DNA from 3 places in the Oceanobacillus sp. HCA-5259 genome. Region 1 is predicted to be linked to each of the others. Evidence: riboswitches for the same ligand, from Rfam matches in the RefSeq annotation. Region 1 holds a riboswitch; each other region holds the start of a gene.

Region 1 (5,438 bases):
TTTCTGGGCATTTGTTATTGGTGGTCTTATTTGTGTTATTGGACAAATTATGTTTGATGTATTCAAGCTCAGTCCTGCTCACACATTAACAACTCTCGTAGTTTTAGGTGCTATTCTTGACGGACTCGGTTTATATGAACCGTTAATTGATTTCGCTGGGGCAGGTGCGACTGTACCGATTACAAGTTTTGGGAACTCTTTAGTCCATGGAGCCATGGCTGAAGCTGAGAAACACGGGCTGATTGGCGTTGTTACAGGGATGTTTGAAGTGACGAGTGCCGGTATTTCAGCAGCAATTATTTTTGGAGTTCTCGGTGCCATTCTCTTTAAGCCGAAAGCCTAGTGTTTTGTAACAGACAGATCTTTCACTTATGTTATCAAAAGAACATTAACAACCATATTCGCACCGCTAGCGCTTGCTGCCTTTTACTCCTTTTTTCAAGCGGATTAGAAAGCAAATGTAACATTCTTTCGGATTGTAGATGGAGGCATATTCCTAGCCAAAATTGACGGCGAAAAAGGGGATGTCCACTTAATTTCGTTACAGACCGTGGTTTTCAGTTCCGATAAAAATAATAGGACCGGGAAATTTACCGGTCCTATTTCTATTCGATTAATAAAGCAATTTTACCAAACTGGCTGTTCACTTCCAGATGATTGAACGCTTCTTGGGCATCATCCAGTTCAAAGGTTTTATCCATAATCGGTCTTATTTCATGCTTTTCCATATGGGCTAATACCTGTTGCAACTCTTCACGACTTCCCATCGTGGAGCCGAACAATTGATACTGACCATAGAAAAAGGCACGTAAGTTAAGGTCGATTTCATCCCCAGCTGTAGCTCCGTAAATAACAATTTTTCCGCCTTGCTTCAATACGTCCAACGAACGATTAAACGTTGCTGCACCTACACTGTCAATCACAAGATCAATCTGCTCGTTCTCCAATTCCTTTTCCCAATCACTTTCCGTTGAAATGGCAAGATCCGCTCCGATCTCCTGGGCCTGCTTCAACTTTTCATCACTTCTTGAAGAAACAATCACGCGTGCACCGATGCTTTTTGCAAATTGGATGATATACGTGTTCACCCCACTACTTGCTCCAGGAATAAATACGGTCTCTCCTGCTTTAATATTCCCCTTAGTCACTAATGCACGGTAACCTGTCAATGCAGCAAGAGCGAGCACACCGGCTTCTTCCCATGTTAAGTAATCTGGCTTCATTTCTACTTGTTCTTCATTGATCACAATTTTTTCGGCAAAAGTTCCGTGATCAGGCATTCCGAGGATGTCAAATCCTTTTGGTGGTGCATCACTATTTTCGTGCCAGTTAAGTGATGGATTGATGATGACTTCATCCCCCACTTTAAAACGAGTAACATCTGCTCCAACTGATTCGACGATCCCCGCTCCATCCGAACCGAGGATTAAAGCTTCTTTATCGTTACCTCTCCGGTTCGGTATATAGAGATCTCTCCTGTTCAGACCCGCTGTTTTTAGCTTAACAACAATTTCATTATTTCCCGGCTTTGGTTCGGGCATACTTTTTAGTTTTAATTCTCCATATTCCACAACAAATGCCTTCATTTCCACTTCCCCTTTCGTATGCACTTTTATATCTATTCAGATAATTATCTTCTATTATCAGCGACTTTGGGCGAATTATCAACCAGAACGAATTGATTCTTTTTTATAATGTTGTGCTGAAAATTCTTCTCTGAAGATTCGCAGCCTAAACCTTGAGACTCCTGCGCCGGAGAGATCTACGTATTCACTTTGAAACAGTTAAACTAAAAAAATCTCTCCTTAATTTGGGAGAGATCATTATTTTTACAGTTGCAATGTGAGCGGATAGATTGCGGTTTAGCTTGATGCTAGGTTGAGCAATGCGCGCGGTTGTTTGTGGAATAGGAAAAATACAATCACTGCTGACAATACAAATGACGGGAACATGTACGATGAATTATAGATAATCGAATACACCCAAACTGATTGTCCCTCAATCGCTGCTGAACCGAAAAATACTGCCCCAGCAACGGTATGTGCAAGGAAACGCAACACAGAACCAAGCAGTACACCCGCCGTTATATACGTTAGGTACACTTTTGTCCGCCCGTCCCGTACCGCTTCTTGAACTTGTCTTGCGAACAGACCGGCAAAACCGATCACCGTAAAGGCAAGTGTATAATCAATGAACCCCTGAAGTGGCGTCAGAATATATGCGTTCCCCGTTGCAATCTGTAACATCCCCCAGAGGAAACCGGATACTAATCCACCTTTTAATCCCCAACGGAACGCTACTATAAACACCGGAATCATTGCAAAGGAGACCGAACCACCTTGCGCCCAGATTTTAAACGATATTGGCAAGATATCTAAAAGCAACGCCAAAGCAGTGAAGATTGATACTTCAATTAAAAATAGTAGTTTATTAGACTTCATTCGTTATAACTCCCCTTTTTATAAGCTTTTTATAAGCTATTTTGAACAACTTTTTTAAATACAAAAAAAGCAATGCCAAGGGAAGGTTCCTGATGGGGAATCCGCTCACATTGCTTTTTATCCATCAAAAAACCATCATCCCTACGCTAGTACTAACTAACAGGTTCAAAGGGTCTGAGCAATCCTCGTTGCCCACTCTCAGCTATTAGCTCCCCCTGTTGGCTTTTTCTATGCTTTTTTCGTTAACCCTATTATAGCTAATGTACACTTATAAAACAAATTTACAGTTTAAGAAACGCTTCGACGTCCTTGATGCAAAGCTCGATTGCAGCTTCCCAGAAGTCCGGTTTTGTAAGATCGACTTGTAAATGTTTCATCGCAAGCTCTTCTACCGACATCCGTCCCGTATCTTCCAGTAATGCAATATAGTCGTCTTCAAAGCTCTCTCCCAGCTCTTTTGCGCGGGCATAAATACCAAGACTGAACAAATAACCAAATGTATAAGGGAAATTATAGAATGGTGTCCCTGTTATATGGAAATGAAGTTTCGACGCCCAGAAATAAGGATCATATTCATCGAGTGCATCTTGATAAGCCTCTTTCTGTGCTTCCACCATCAATTCATTCAATCTTGCCGGTGAGACAAAACCTTTTTCTCTTTCTTTATAAAAATTTAATTCAAAGATAAACCGGGCATGAATATTCATAAAGAAAGCAACACTTCGATTAACTTTATCTTCAAGTAAAGCTTTCTTTTCTTCTGCTGTTTCTGCCTGTTCAACTGCTGCATCAGCGACAATCATTTCCGCAAAAGTTGAGGCCGTTTCCGCGACGTTCATTGCATAACGTTGATTAAGACCATGAACGTCATTCATCACATGCTGATGATAAGCATGACCAAGTTCATGGGCTAACGTGGCAACATTCGATGCTGTTCCGGAATACGTCATAAAAATTCTTGTTTCCTTACTATCAGGAAAACTTGTACAGAAACCGCCAGGACGTTTGCCAGGCCGATCTTCCGCTTCAATCCAACGTTTTTCAAAAGCTTGCTCAGCAAAATCCGCCATCTTTGGGCTAAAAGAACGGAATTGATCCATAATAAATTTGGCGCCTTCTGTATAGCTCAATTTTTTAACATGGTCGGTAATCGGTGCATCGACATCATAGAAGCTTAATTTATCTATATTCAATAGTTCTGCTTTTTTATTTATATAAGCGACAAAAGGTTGTTTATTATTAGCTATCGCTGTCCACATCGCATCTAACGTTTCTTGCTTCATCCGATTGATACTCAGCGGTTCTTTTAATACATTTTCCCATTTGCGGTGCTTATACATTTGTAGTCTAAAACCTGATAAATGATTCAATGTTTGTGCAAATAAGGATGCTTGTTTATTCCATGCATCGTTTAACTTATCAAATACTTTCTTTCTAGTTGCTCGGTCGCTTGAAGTTAACAGATTGGAGGCCTGACCAATTGAATAGGACTCTATCTTTTCTTCCCCTTCAATTTCCACTGTCATATTCCCTACGATTGTATTATACATTTGATTCCATGCATGATAACCATCGACAGCAAGATCATTAATCAGCACTTCCTGTTCCACAGCAAGTAAGTCCCGTGCTTTATTACGATATTCTGATAATACATACCCTATTTCTTGTAACGCTTCGTGCTGAATGGTTGCTTGCCATTCCTCGTCCGGGATTTCCGCAAGTTTCTGCATGAAAGTTGTCAGCACGCCATTAAACGAAGCTGAAAGTGTGCCATATTCAGCAACTAGTGTTTTAGCCCCTTCATCCGTTACATCTTGCGCACTTAAACAACTGACGAACGCTCCAGCCTCACGAAGTTTGAACATTGTCTTCTCCAATTCCTTTATAAACTGGCTAAGCATCGTGGAAAATGAATCTACCCCCACTTCCAATGTGGTGAATTGGCCTTCTAATTGTTTAATCTCCGTTCGAATCTGACCAAGATAATCTCTGAATTGCTGTGACGCACTTCCTCCTGGAAATAGTGAATCCAAATCCCAAGTTGGATTATATTCTTTCATTTCTCTTCCTCCTTCTTCTCCCCATATTATTGTATCGAAATATCTGAAGGATTGCATTATTAAGATCCATTTACACGGAAAACAAGTTTGAGATAGTCTATTTAGTGGTATTTGAATAATGGTTTCGTTTTGTTAATTTATCCTTAAATAAATATTTTTTAATTAAGATATATTGACATTACCGATTTATTAATTTATACTAGGTAACAGAAAGTAAGTATTGAGGAATACTTAATAATATTTGGAGGGATTTTAAATGACTAGAGAAAAATGGACGGTAGACTTGGCGCACAGTGAAGTAGGTTTTTCGGTTAAACACATGATGATTTCTCGAGCGAAAGGAACATTCGACAAATTTGATGCAGTGATCGAAGCAGATGTGGAAGACCTTACCGATTCGAAAATCGAAGTAACGATTGATGCTGCAAGTATAAACACACGTAACGAAGACCGTGATAACCATCTTCGTTCTGCAGACTTCTTTGACGTAGAGAATCATCCGACACTTACATTTGTTTCAACAGATGTAAAACGCAAAGGAAATAATGAATATGATGTAATTGGCGATTTAACAATTAACGGAAATACAAATCAAGTTACATTAGACGTTACATTTGAAGGTCAAAGTAAAGACCCGATGAGCGGTTCTACAGTTGCCGGCTTCAGCGGTGAAACGAAAATCAGCCGTAAAGAATTCGGACTTACTTGGAATGCTACACTTGAAACAGGCGGCGTACTCGTATCCGACGAAGTAAAAATCCACTTCGAACTAGAACTTCATAAAGCTGAGTAACTGATGCACATAAAGCAGTATCCCCATGAACCCGGGATACTGCTTTTATTTTGATTGGAAATAATCTACTGTTTCAGAAGAGAATACTTCAACTGTTAAGCTGCCATTTGCTGCATAGGCGGTAAGCACGATTGGTTCATTGTA
Region 2 (5,438 bases), on a different contig from region 1:
TCGCAATTTTTCTTATGCTAGCTGGAAACCAGATTGTGTTCTTCTTCATAGAACGGGACTGGGCGAAATACATTCTATTTGCAAATACAAACCTGTCCCAGTACTTTAACGGGAACACACCGATGATGGAAGGAATGACACTCGGCTTTTCCGTTACCGTACTAGTTGTCTACTATATTATTTTCGCAGCAATTACCTGGATCTTCTTTGCGAAGCGGGATGTTGCAGGTCACTAACCGTTTAATAAGGTTCCGTCTCAATTGGCGGAACCTTTATTTTAAATAATGCAACGCCTGAAGATGGAGCAGTAACACCGGCCATCGCCTCTTTTTGAAGTATTGGTTACTGAATTAGTTGCATTGCAAGTTCCTCCTTTTTATGGTAAATAGATGATAGAATACCATCCTTGTTTTATAATGCAATCCTCCTAAAAATAACTCCCACAAACAACTCCTAGAAACGCCAAAGCAATCCCCAAAACATACGTCAGCCCAGTGTAAAGGAAAAACTCCCGCTTATTCCCCTTCCTCCACAACACTCCCATCTCAAGTTTCAACGTTGAAAATGTCGTAAAGGCACCAAGAAAACCTGTCCCCAATAAGAGAAGTAATAATTCATCTACCCCTGCACCTATAAGCAATCCGAGCAAGAATGCACCTGTCAGATTGACGAGAAGTGTACCCATTGGTACGGCTTTTTCCGGATCGTTCATCTTCCCCGAAATCGAATAACGCATAATCGCGCCAAAAAACCCACCGACACCAACGATTAATAAATACATCCAGTTCATTTCTCTCCAACTCCCCTACTAACCCGAAAACCAACTTCACACATACCAAGCCCTCCAACCAAACTCACAAAAACATAGACGCACCCAAGTAACATCGACTGATTTTGGAACAACTCAACCGTTTCCACACTGACAGCGGAGAATGTAGTGAACGAGCCGACAAAACCCGTTGTTATCGCTGTTTTCAGCTTTTCATCCAGATGAATCCTTTTAAACAGTCCGTAAGTCAGCCACGCAAGTAAAAAGCTCCCTATCAAATTAACCAATAACGTCGCATAGGGAAAAACATGTTCTGTCATAATTAGAATTCCTATACTATACCGCAGCATCGCACCGAGTGCTCCGACAAGTCCAATATAGATATAAATCATTCATCCAACATCCTTTTTATCACGTATTAACAGTCTGTAATATACCCATCTCTAAACATGAGGGAAAACCAAAATGTTAAGGCGGGCGATATACAGTCCGTAAATCCCTGATTCTGTTCAACTAACATTCAGTGGAGGAGAAGGACCCCCCCCCCCGCTGAATGAAGTTTCACTTTATTAAGATATTAACGCAAGCAACTGTCGCATTTGTAAAAGTCAAAGCAGTTCAGCCATCCTATCAAGCATACATAATGCGCAAAATGGGAGAATAAAACGAGAGATAATTACTACAATTGCTAGCTTGCTTAAATTGTTTCAGGTTGCGAAAATTAAGTTATAATAAATAGTAATATATGCTTGCATCTCTCATCGAATCAGAGTAAAATTTCTATGTTTAGTACAGAATATCATATCACCTAGGAGAAAAAGCTATGAAAAAGAAAGATTGGACATTGACGCTTCTGCTTACAAATATATTCTTTGTATTTTTAGGAATTGGACTTGTTATACCGGTTCTGCCAACTATTATGAATGAACTCGGCATCAGTGGTACTGTTGTCGGTTATTTAACGGCTGCATTCGCTTTAGCTCAATTGATTTTCTCGCCCTTGGCTGGAAAAGCAGTTGATAAATATGGGCGTAAACGCATGATTGTCATTGGTCTTTTTATCTTCAGTTTTTCCGAGTTTTTATTTGGTCTTGGTAAAACAATTGAAGTATTGTTCGCCTCACGAATTCTCGGAGGAATAAGTGCCGCATTCATCATGCCTGCTGTTACCGCATTTATCGCAGATATTACGACGCTGAAAACGCGGCCTAAAGCACTCGGCTATATGTCAGCGATGATTAGTACCGGATTTATTATCGGACCGGGAATTGGTGGCTTCTTAGCAGGGATTGGTACGCGTGTACCATTCTTCTCTGCTGCGGCGTGTGGTTTAATTGTTGCTTTCGTTTCGATTTTATCCTTAAAAGAGCCGAAGTCGAAAACAGACGATATGGCTGATATGACCGAAGAACTCGGCAAAAGTGGCTTGAGGAAAGTGTTTATGCCGATGTTTTTCATCGCTTTTATTGTTATTTTAATATCAACATTCGGTCTTGCCGCGTTTGATTCTTTCTTCAGCCTTTATACTGATCATAAGCACGGATTCACTCCTTCTGACATTGCGATTGCCATTACAGGTGGTGCGATTATCGGAGCGATTTTCCAGGTTGTATTGTTCGATTGGTTAACAAAGTTGATCGGAGAAATCAATATTATTCGCTGGTCGCTCGCCATTTCTGCTATGCTGGTCTTTGCCATGACACTCGCTAATTCTTATTGGCAAGTAATGGCGGTAACCTTCACGGTATTTATTGGGTTTGACCTGATTCGTCCAGCTGTTACCAACTATTTATCAAAAATCGCCGGGAATGAGCAAGGTTTTGTTGGCGGCATGAACTCATTCTTCACGTCCCTTGCTAATGTATTTGGTCCAGTAGTTGGTGGGGTTTTATTTGATATAGATATCAATTATCCGTTTGTTTTCAGCTCGATCGTTATTGTCGTCTGTCTCCTTATCACTATATTTTGGAAGAAACCGGATATTAAAATTGATTAAATACTTTACAAAATACCGAAACATGTATACAATCTGGAATTAGAATAACTGCATATCAAAACATAAGCACTAGGGGAGCTGCGTCATGTGGCTGAGAGGATTAATCCGACCCTTACTACCCGATCTAGATAATACTAGCGTGGGGAAGTGCAGTTTACGAATATTATGTTGTTAAAATTAATGTGTAAACTGCATTCCCCTTAGGAATGCAGTTTTTTTATTATCAATAGGAGGAGATTGGAATGCGTAACAATTGTGGAACTAGTCGAATTGTAGGTTGTCAATTTAGTCTGCACCCGATGAGTGATAATTTTGTTGATATTATTCTATCAACATTAAGTGAGGTTGATACCTCCAAGGTTTGGAAGGAAACAGATGATGTCAGTACGTGTATCCGCGGAAAAATGATCCATGTTTTCGATGTTGCAAAAGCAATCTTCCTACATGCAGCGAATACTGGGGAGCATGTTGCTATGAATGGTACGTTCTCCATCGGCTGTCCTGGTGACACGGAAGCTGACGCGTATATGGATGAAACAGACATACCATTGAACGAAGAAAAAACGAAATCGATCCTCCAAATCGCCGGTTGTAAATTTTCCCTTTATCCAATGGGGCATGAAGATTACATGGATAAAATCTATGAACAAATCAATCTATCAAAGCATCGTAATGTCACGGTTACTTCTACACATTATGCAACAAGATTAGACGGAGACGTTCATGATATCTTCAATGCATTACATGAATCCTTTGAACTCGTCCAAGAAAAAGTCTCTCATGTCACCATGACATTTAGCCTTTCCGCCAACAGTCCTACAAAATAAACCTAGGGAGAAGTGAAATGACAAAGCATTGGAAATTAAAAGAAATTGTTCTCATGTCGATATTAGGTGTCGTCTTCGGGATCATTTACTTAGCATTCTTTCTTGTTGGTCAAGGTATTCGTAATATTCTTGCTCCATTTGGTCTCGCACCGTTTGGGTATGAAATTATTTTTGGCATTTGGTTCATTGTTTCCATCGTTGCAGCTTATATCATTCGGAAGCCGGGGGTTGCCTTTACAGCTGAACTTATCGCAGGAGTTACCGAAGTATTATTGGGAACTGCCGCGGGACCCGGACTTATTCTAGCAGCTGCAATTCAAGGCTTAGGAGCAGAGTTTGCCTTCGCAATAACAAAATGGAAGGATTATCGTTTACGCATTTTAATTCTTTCCGGTGTCTTTGCAGCCGTTTTCAGTTTCACTTGGAATTTATTTTCATCCGGAAATATCGCGTTAGCCCCTGCATTACTTATAGCGATGTTAGCTGTTCGCATCATCAGTGGTGCCCTTCTCGCGGGTGTCCTAGGGAAATGGTTGAGTGACAAATTAGCAAAAACTGGGGTCCTTCGCGGCTATGCCTTAGGAAAGGAGATACAGAAAAAACGTGAAAAAGACGCAGCCTAATCCATTACTTTATGTGGACAATTTCTCATTCGGCTATGAAAATTCGGATAAACCATTACTCAATGAACTGCACTTTTCCTTAAGAGATCATGAGACGACCCTCCTTATTGGAGCAAGCGGTTCAGGGAAAAGCAGTCTAGCTCTATGCCTAAATGGGTTATATCCCGATACAGTAGAAGGCATTTCTTCCGGCGACATCTTTCACCGGGGGAAAAATATACAAGACTATCAAAAAGGAGAGCTCAATCAGAAGATCGGGATTGTCTTTCAAGATCCGGAAAGTCAATTTTGCATGATTACCGTAGAGGATGAACTTGCTTTTACATTGGAAAACAGAAAAATTGCCCCTTCCGAAATGCCTGAGCGCATTTCGGAGGTGTTGTCTGCCGTTGGAATGAATGGTTTTCAAAATCGAAAAATCTACGAGTTATCTGGAGGACAAAAGCAGAAACTTGCTCTAGCAGCTGTTCTTTTATTGGAACCGGAACTATTGATCTTAGATGAACCTACAGCAAATTTAGACCCGGTTTCTCGAATAGAATTTATCCAATTAATTAAACAAATTCAAGAAAAACAAAAGCTAGCTGTGTTTATCATTGAACATCAAATCGAGGACTGGCTGGATATTACCGATCGTATGCTTGTTTTAGGAAAACAGGGTACAATCATCGCAGACGGCAATGCAGCATCCATCTTTGCAAATCATCATTCTTTATTAAAAAAAGAAGGAATATTTTTACCAAAGCAGTTTTCTAACGCTGCCGATCCTTACCCGATTCCTGTGAAATCCCCTCCCTCTATCAAGAGAGATGTCCTAATAACGATAGAGCAGATGAGCTTCCATCATAAGAAACAACCCATTTTACAAGAAATAAACTTAAAAATTCATCGGGGAGAATTCGTCGCCATTGTTGGGGAGAATGGAGCTGGAAAATCTACCTTACTGCAATTAATGACTGGGTTATTAACCCCTCAAAAAGGAACTATAAACTTTTACGATAAACCGGTGGAGCAATGGGAGGAAAAAGAGCTGCGAAAAAGAATGGGATATGTCTTTCAAAACCCGGAGCATCAATTCATCACGGACACCGTATACGATGAATTAACATTTGGAATGAAATTGAATGGATGGTCAACAGCTGAATTAAATACCGCTGCAACCACACTTTTAAAGCAGTTCCATTTAGAAAAAAATAAATACAGTAATCCTTTTTCCTTAAGTG
Region 3 (5,438 bases), on a different contig from region 1:
GGAAAATACCGCTCGTTGTCGCCATACCTCCAGCAACGGTTTCTACCGTTACCGTTCCATAAGGAAGCAAACTTTTAATTTTTTCATGGTCAAGCTTTTCCTCGTCTTTTGGTACAGCGAGCTTAACGTTCACCCGCATATTGTTCAAGTCTTGACTTGGCAGCATTTTCCTTATTCCTGGCATGGAATTATAATGGATCGCATCCATAATCGCACGTTCGGCAGCTACATTTATGTCCTGGCCGTGGAGATCAATTCCCATTCCTGCTTCGATAAATAGAATTTCTTTCAATTATATTTCCCCTTTCCATTGTTTTTTTACTTCAACTGCGTGAACAACTTCTGCAAATGTTCCTTGGAGTAACTCTAATGCGTCGTGATGTAGTTTTTCATTATCCGAGACGACACAATTAGAGGGAACCGTTACGAAAAAATCTCTCATAGAAGCATCACGAGCAGTCGTGTCAATACACACATTCGTGTAAGCTCCAATAATCGTAAGATGGCTTATACCATTTGAGCGTAATAAAAGCTCAAGATTTGTATGGACAAACGCACTATACCGATGTTTTACGACAACTTTTTCTCCTGGAAGCGGAGTGAAATACTCATGAATTTCCGCTCCCCAGCTTCCAGGTTCACAGTAGGATAAATTACTTTTCTGATTGCTTCGGCCGAATCGTTCATTTGCAGAAGGGGATTCCGTCCAAGCACTATGTTCCGAGATCACATGAATCACTGGAATCTCACATTCTCGTGCTGCTTCTAGCAAATCCTTCATCTGTTTCATTTTTTCATAAAAAGCATGAATATCTTTCCCGCGTTTACCTGCGGTGCCTTCCGGATGGCAAAAATCATTTTGTAAATCGACTAGAAGTAGAGCTACGTTCCCGTTTGTTGTATTCATTCTAAATCTCTTGCAGCTTTTTATACGTATTCACCGTCTCCTGATCCAGCAGATAAAGCTGATCAAGCAAAGCAGGGATGAACGTGCCCGGCCCTTCCGCCTTTTTCATCGCAAGTTCCGCAGCTATCCCGTAAGCTGCAGTCACTTCCACACTCGCCTCATACAAGTCTTCGGCAACACTTAAATAAGGCCCAACGAGAGACGAAAGCAGGCACCCGCTTGCCGTAATATTTTGTAGCATGGTATGCCCATTATTACAAAGACTCATGCGCGTTCCGTCTGTAATGACGTCTGTTTTCCCTGTTGCAATAACAACCGTATCATATTCTTTCGCTACTGTTTGAGCAATTTTCGGATCAATCGATTCAACCGTAGAGTCAGGGCTTTTCATAATATCAAGCGCTCCGCCAAGTACAGAAATTTCCCCAGCATTCGCTCGGATAGCAGCGAATTTCACCTTTTCCAATAATTCATTAATCACTTTCGTACGGAATTTTGTTCCCCCTGCTGCGATGGGATCAAGAATGACTGGAATTCCTTTTTCATTCGCTTTAAGGCCAGCAAGCAGCATCGCCTCGGCCCGATCCTCGGTTAAAGTTCCGAGATTCAATACGACAGCATCCGCATGACTCGCATTCTCCTCCGCCTCTTTTGGTGTATTCGACATGGCTGGAGACGCACCAATCGCAATCAAACCATTTGCCGCAAAATTTGTCGCAACCTCATTCGTGATGTTATAGATAAACGGACTTTTTTCTCGAATTTTAGCAATATAGTTCATGTAAACTTCCTCCTTTTTAGTAAATTGAAATAGATTAAGGGCGAGGTAGTTTTTAAAAAAGAAAAACCACCCCGGGAATTGGAGTGGTTATTAATACAATTTAAGTATGTATACCAACTCCACTTTCCTACGCTAGTATGAACTAGATCAGGTTCAAAGGGATTAAGAAAAAGTCTTATCTCAGCCGACTGGCACCCCTAGTGGAAAAATATCTATTCTTTATGACTAGTCTATCTTATTTTTAATATAAAAGAAAGGGTTTGCGTGCGTGCACCCAAACCCTTTCTTTTATATTAAAAACCACCATATGGCACGAATCCGGGACCGTACTGCCAAAATCCCGGGCCGGGTCCGAAGCCAGGACCGTAACCAAATCCGGCCCCTGGACCGAACCCAGGACCGTATCCCGGTCCAAAGCCAAAACCTGGTCCTCCAGCGATTAAACTGCCACCTAAAAATCCTAGTCCTGCTCCTATTAATCCAGCTGCAAGCGGATCAATACCGCCACCTGGCCCAAACGGACCCGGCGGACGAGCCCGGTGCATTTCTGGATATGGTAATGGCGAATGATGCATCGGTACATGATTTACAAATCCATGCATGTATATGCTCCTTTTCAAGAAAAATTTTATCCTGTTCTTTCCCTTCCCTACAGCCTATGGCAGAGTACAGGAAACCGCACTAGACAAATCCCTATTTTTGACATGAAATTTGGGTCGGAAAACGAGATGAATCCTTTTTCTCAGGTGACTATGCATTCAGAATATCGAAAATACAAATTCCGTGAGCAACATGACAGTATTCCGGACATATAGAAGGTTATCAATCCCTATTGACCAGCTCATTTCGCCTAAGAGGAGCTATCAACGTCAGGATGTTAAGATTCCTAAATACCCCACTTCCCGCTTAAGACTTGCTCGGAAAAATGGTGTAAGACCACGAATAAATGAAATCAATAATAAAAACAATCCCCCAAACCATTGAAATGTTATACATCATTTCATTTGCATAAGGTGATGCCAAGTAATTGTCATCACCAATCCACGAAAGATCAGTCAGGTAATTCATCGCCTGATTGAGATCCTTTATTCCATAGCTCCAGAAAACAATCTGGACGGCTGCGAATATAAGTAAATGGAAAATGGAGCTGTATCGATTGATTTTGGCAATATATTTCGGGTCTTTTTGTCTCCTGATGATTTCTTTATCCCTTTCAGTAAGTAAGTCGATACCGCGCAAATTACCAATCTTCAAGCGCATCCAACGGTCCAACTTCCGGAAATCATTGATGCCAAAAGTGCACGCATACAAAATAAAAATCAAAATAACAATTTGAAACATCGAAATCTCGCCTGTTTCCCGGTAAATAAGGAGAGCAAGCACTCCCTCAACGATAAATAAGCCGAGAAAAGACAGCAGAAAGATAAGACTTAAATTCCGTTTGTTGAAAAAATAGCGGATGACCCCGAATAGAATTAATGAGATAAAGGACAGTATCTCTGCAGCGATAAAAATTTCCCATTGATGTTGGATTAGAAAGGTCATTTGGTGGCTCTCCCCTTTTGGAATTGGTTTAGGTTAATATGAAAAACACTCACTTGTAGTTTTACGGCGGAAGTGAGTGTTTGGTTTCAATGATTGCGCCTATAAATTCTCTTAAAACCATCGGATATGACTAAGTTGTATTTTTAACCTGTCTAGCTTTCTCTTGAATTTCCCCCGTTTATCGGTGATTAGTTGGATTTCAGATTTCAAAGCAATCTTTTCTGCCACGGTTTCGATTGTCAAGTTCTCTGTATTAATCCGTTCCTGGAAAATATCATGCGATAGTCCTGCGATACATCGATTGAAACATGAGGGAAACCCAATATATGAAGGTTGGGATATACAGTCCGTAATAAATCCATGATTCTGTTCAACTAACATTCAGTGGGAGAGGTAAGGATATCCCCACTGAATGAGTTTCACTTTATGGCACGGGTTGCAATATCGGCGGTCCACCTAAAGACGAATCTTTAAGTCTTTTATAAGCAACATAAAAGGAGATCATTGCACCGATAACAAAGAACATGGCTGAAACAAAGGAAAGTTCTTCTAAAGATATTATCTCATTTGAAGAGTTTGTTGATTTTGATTCTTGTGGTGATGACATAATGAGTACACCTCCAAATATCTTTTCCTTCTTTAATGTATTCAAGCGGAGAAAATATTTTACTCTTTTTAAAGGAAGACAGCCTTCAGATAATAACCTACCCGCCGATTGCCTTCCAGCCATGCGAAAAGTATTAATTATAAACTCGTATAAAGATAGGAATAATCATGTTAAAATACTGTTATAGAAAGGTTTTAAAAAAGAGCATTTCTAAGAAAGGAGTTAAAAGGTTATGGATATCCATCTATTCGTCCTAATTTTCACCATCATTTTCATGCTCCACAACCTAGAAGAAATCATGACAATTGAAAAATGGTTCAACAAAACGTATCCAAGAATTCGCAAAAGAATCCCTGCTTTTGTAGAAGAAGAACTCAGGAAATTTGAGACAATGAATGCAGCCAGATTTTCTTTCGTTGTATTTTTACTTTCTATCCCAGTAGCTATTCTGATTGTAATTACAACAATAACTGAGCACTATCTTCTATTTCTCGGGTTAAATCTGTTATTTGCTTTAAATATTTTTACCTATCCCGTACAATCCTTATACTTACGCAGCTATACTCCAGGTCTTTGGACTTCTGTATCACTGATCATTCCTTATTATATTATTCTTTCTTATCATATATCTAATACTGGTTTATTAACATTCAACAATTTATTAGGTGCAGTCGTAATTCTAATCTTGTTTATTCCTATTTTTCTCCTCAGTCATAAAGCAGCAGAAAAATGGAACTAACTCCTCGAGACAAAATTCAACAGTAGCAAATCTTGTCCTTTACTTAGCATCCGACGAATCCAGTTATTCCACTTGTTCTGAGTTTATCGTGGATGGTGGAATTACCGCAATATAATAAAATTTTCACACCAAAAAAACGACAGAGATTATCTAAAAATATTCCCTGTCGCTTTTTATTAGACGAAATGTGCTCTTACTCAATCCCCTCTGCTATTTGCAGAAACAATTCTTTCGGCATTTCAGATTCTTCGCCAATTAATTCAAGAAACACATCTTCATGTTCCCAAGTGAGACACATGAAACCATCATCATCAACCGCCAGATTACCTTCATTACCATTAATAGTGATTGTCTCCGTCTCTTCCCCTTCAAACATTCCATCATAATCCTCTTGTGAAGGATAGATGCTAAATACGAAGCCGTTCCAATCTTCATCCTCATAAATGAGATAGACCATCTCTGACTCATCATCCGAGGAATAATAGGATTCCGTCATTTCATAGCCCTCCGGTACGAATGTAACATCGGGAATCGTATAATCTACATTTTCCTTAATTTCCTCAAGTGACATTTCTTCCTCGAGAAATGCAAAATCTTCTTCCCATTCCTCTTCCGTTACAGCATTTTCTTTTACTTCTTCTGGAATTTCAATTGGCTCAACTTCATTCACATTCGACACCGTAGCTTCCGCTGTAACTTGAATAGATTCACCGTCCATTTCAAATTCCGCCTGAACAGTTTGTGATTGGATCAACATTGACTCTTTATCAACCTTCATTTCGGTCTCAAAACTGTTAATCGTAATGTCGGAAAGGTCTTCTTCCAAGTCAATATCCATCGTCAAATCTCCCATTGATGT

Evidence for each region. A riboswitch is a leader RNA that binds a small molecule or an ion and turns the genes downstream of it on or off. The one in region 1 is predicted to bind thiamine pyrophosphate.
Region 2: linked by a shared signal. The riboswitch ahead of WKU33_RS03045 (YkoF family thiamine/hydroxymethylpyrimidine-binding protein) and the one ahead of thiT (energy-coupled thiamine transporter ThiT) in region 1 are both predicted to bind thiamine pyrophosphate.
Region 3: linked by a shared signal. The riboswitch ahead of thiM (hydroxyethylthiazole kinase) and the one ahead of thiT (energy-coupled thiamine transporter ThiT) in region 1 are both predicted to bind thiamine pyrophosphate.

The regions. Positions count from the first base shown of each region.
Region 1 is NZ_JBBKBV010000004.1:46,633-52,070, reverse strand. Features, by position in the region: gene spoVAE (stage V sporulation protein AE) at 1-343, shown strand, start outside; gene WKU33_RS03685 (zinc-binding dehydrogenase) at 606-1,586, opposite strand; gene thiT (energy-coupled thiamine transporter ThiT) at 1,863-2,441, opposite strand; TPP riboswitch at 2,563-2,667, opposite strand; gene WKU33_RS03675 (M3 family oligoendopeptidase) at 2,723-4,501, opposite strand; gene WKU33_RS03670 (YceI family protein) at 4,758-5,294, shown strand; gene WKU33_RS03665 (VanW family protein) at 5,340-5,438, opposite strand, start outside.
Region 2 is NZ_JBBKBV010000003.1:117,891-123,328, forward strand. Features, by position in the region: gene WKU33_RS03025 (ABC transporter permease) at 1-236, shown strand, start outside; gene WKU33_RS03030 (CrcB family protein) at 428-781, opposite strand; gene crcB (fluoride efflux transporter CrcB) at 787-1,161, opposite strand; gene norA (multidrug efflux MFS transporter NorA) at 1,593-2,765, shown strand; TPP riboswitch at 2,827-2,928, shown strand; gene WKU33_RS03045 (YkoF family thiamine/hydroxymethylpyrimidine-binding protein) at 3,008-3,592, shown strand; gene WKU33_RS03050 (ECF transporter S component) at 3,610-4,215, shown strand; gene WKU33_RS03055 (ABC transporter ATP-binding protein) at 4,196-5,438, shown strand, end outside.
Region 3 is NZ_JBBKBV010000001.1:83,711-89,148, reverse strand. Features, by position in the region: gene WKU33_RS00420 (Lin0512 family protein) at 1-292, opposite strand, end outside; gene WKU33_RS00415 (cysteine hydrolase family protein) at 293-907, opposite strand; gene thiM (hydroxyethylthiazole kinase) at 909-1,688, opposite strand; TPP riboswitch at 1,796-1,897, opposite strand; gene WKU33_RS00405 (hypothetical protein) at 1,982-2,290, opposite strand; gene WKU33_RS00400 (hypothetical protein) at 2,595-3,233, opposite strand; gene WKU33_RS00395 (hypothetical protein) at 3,658-3,963, opposite strand; gene WKU33_RS00390 (HXXEE domain-containing protein) at 4,073-4,579, shown strand; partial or broken gene WKU33_RS00385 (SDR family oxidoreductase) at 4,602-4,694, shown strand; gene WKU33_RS00380 (DUF4367 domain-containing protein) at 4,773-5,438, opposite strand, start outside.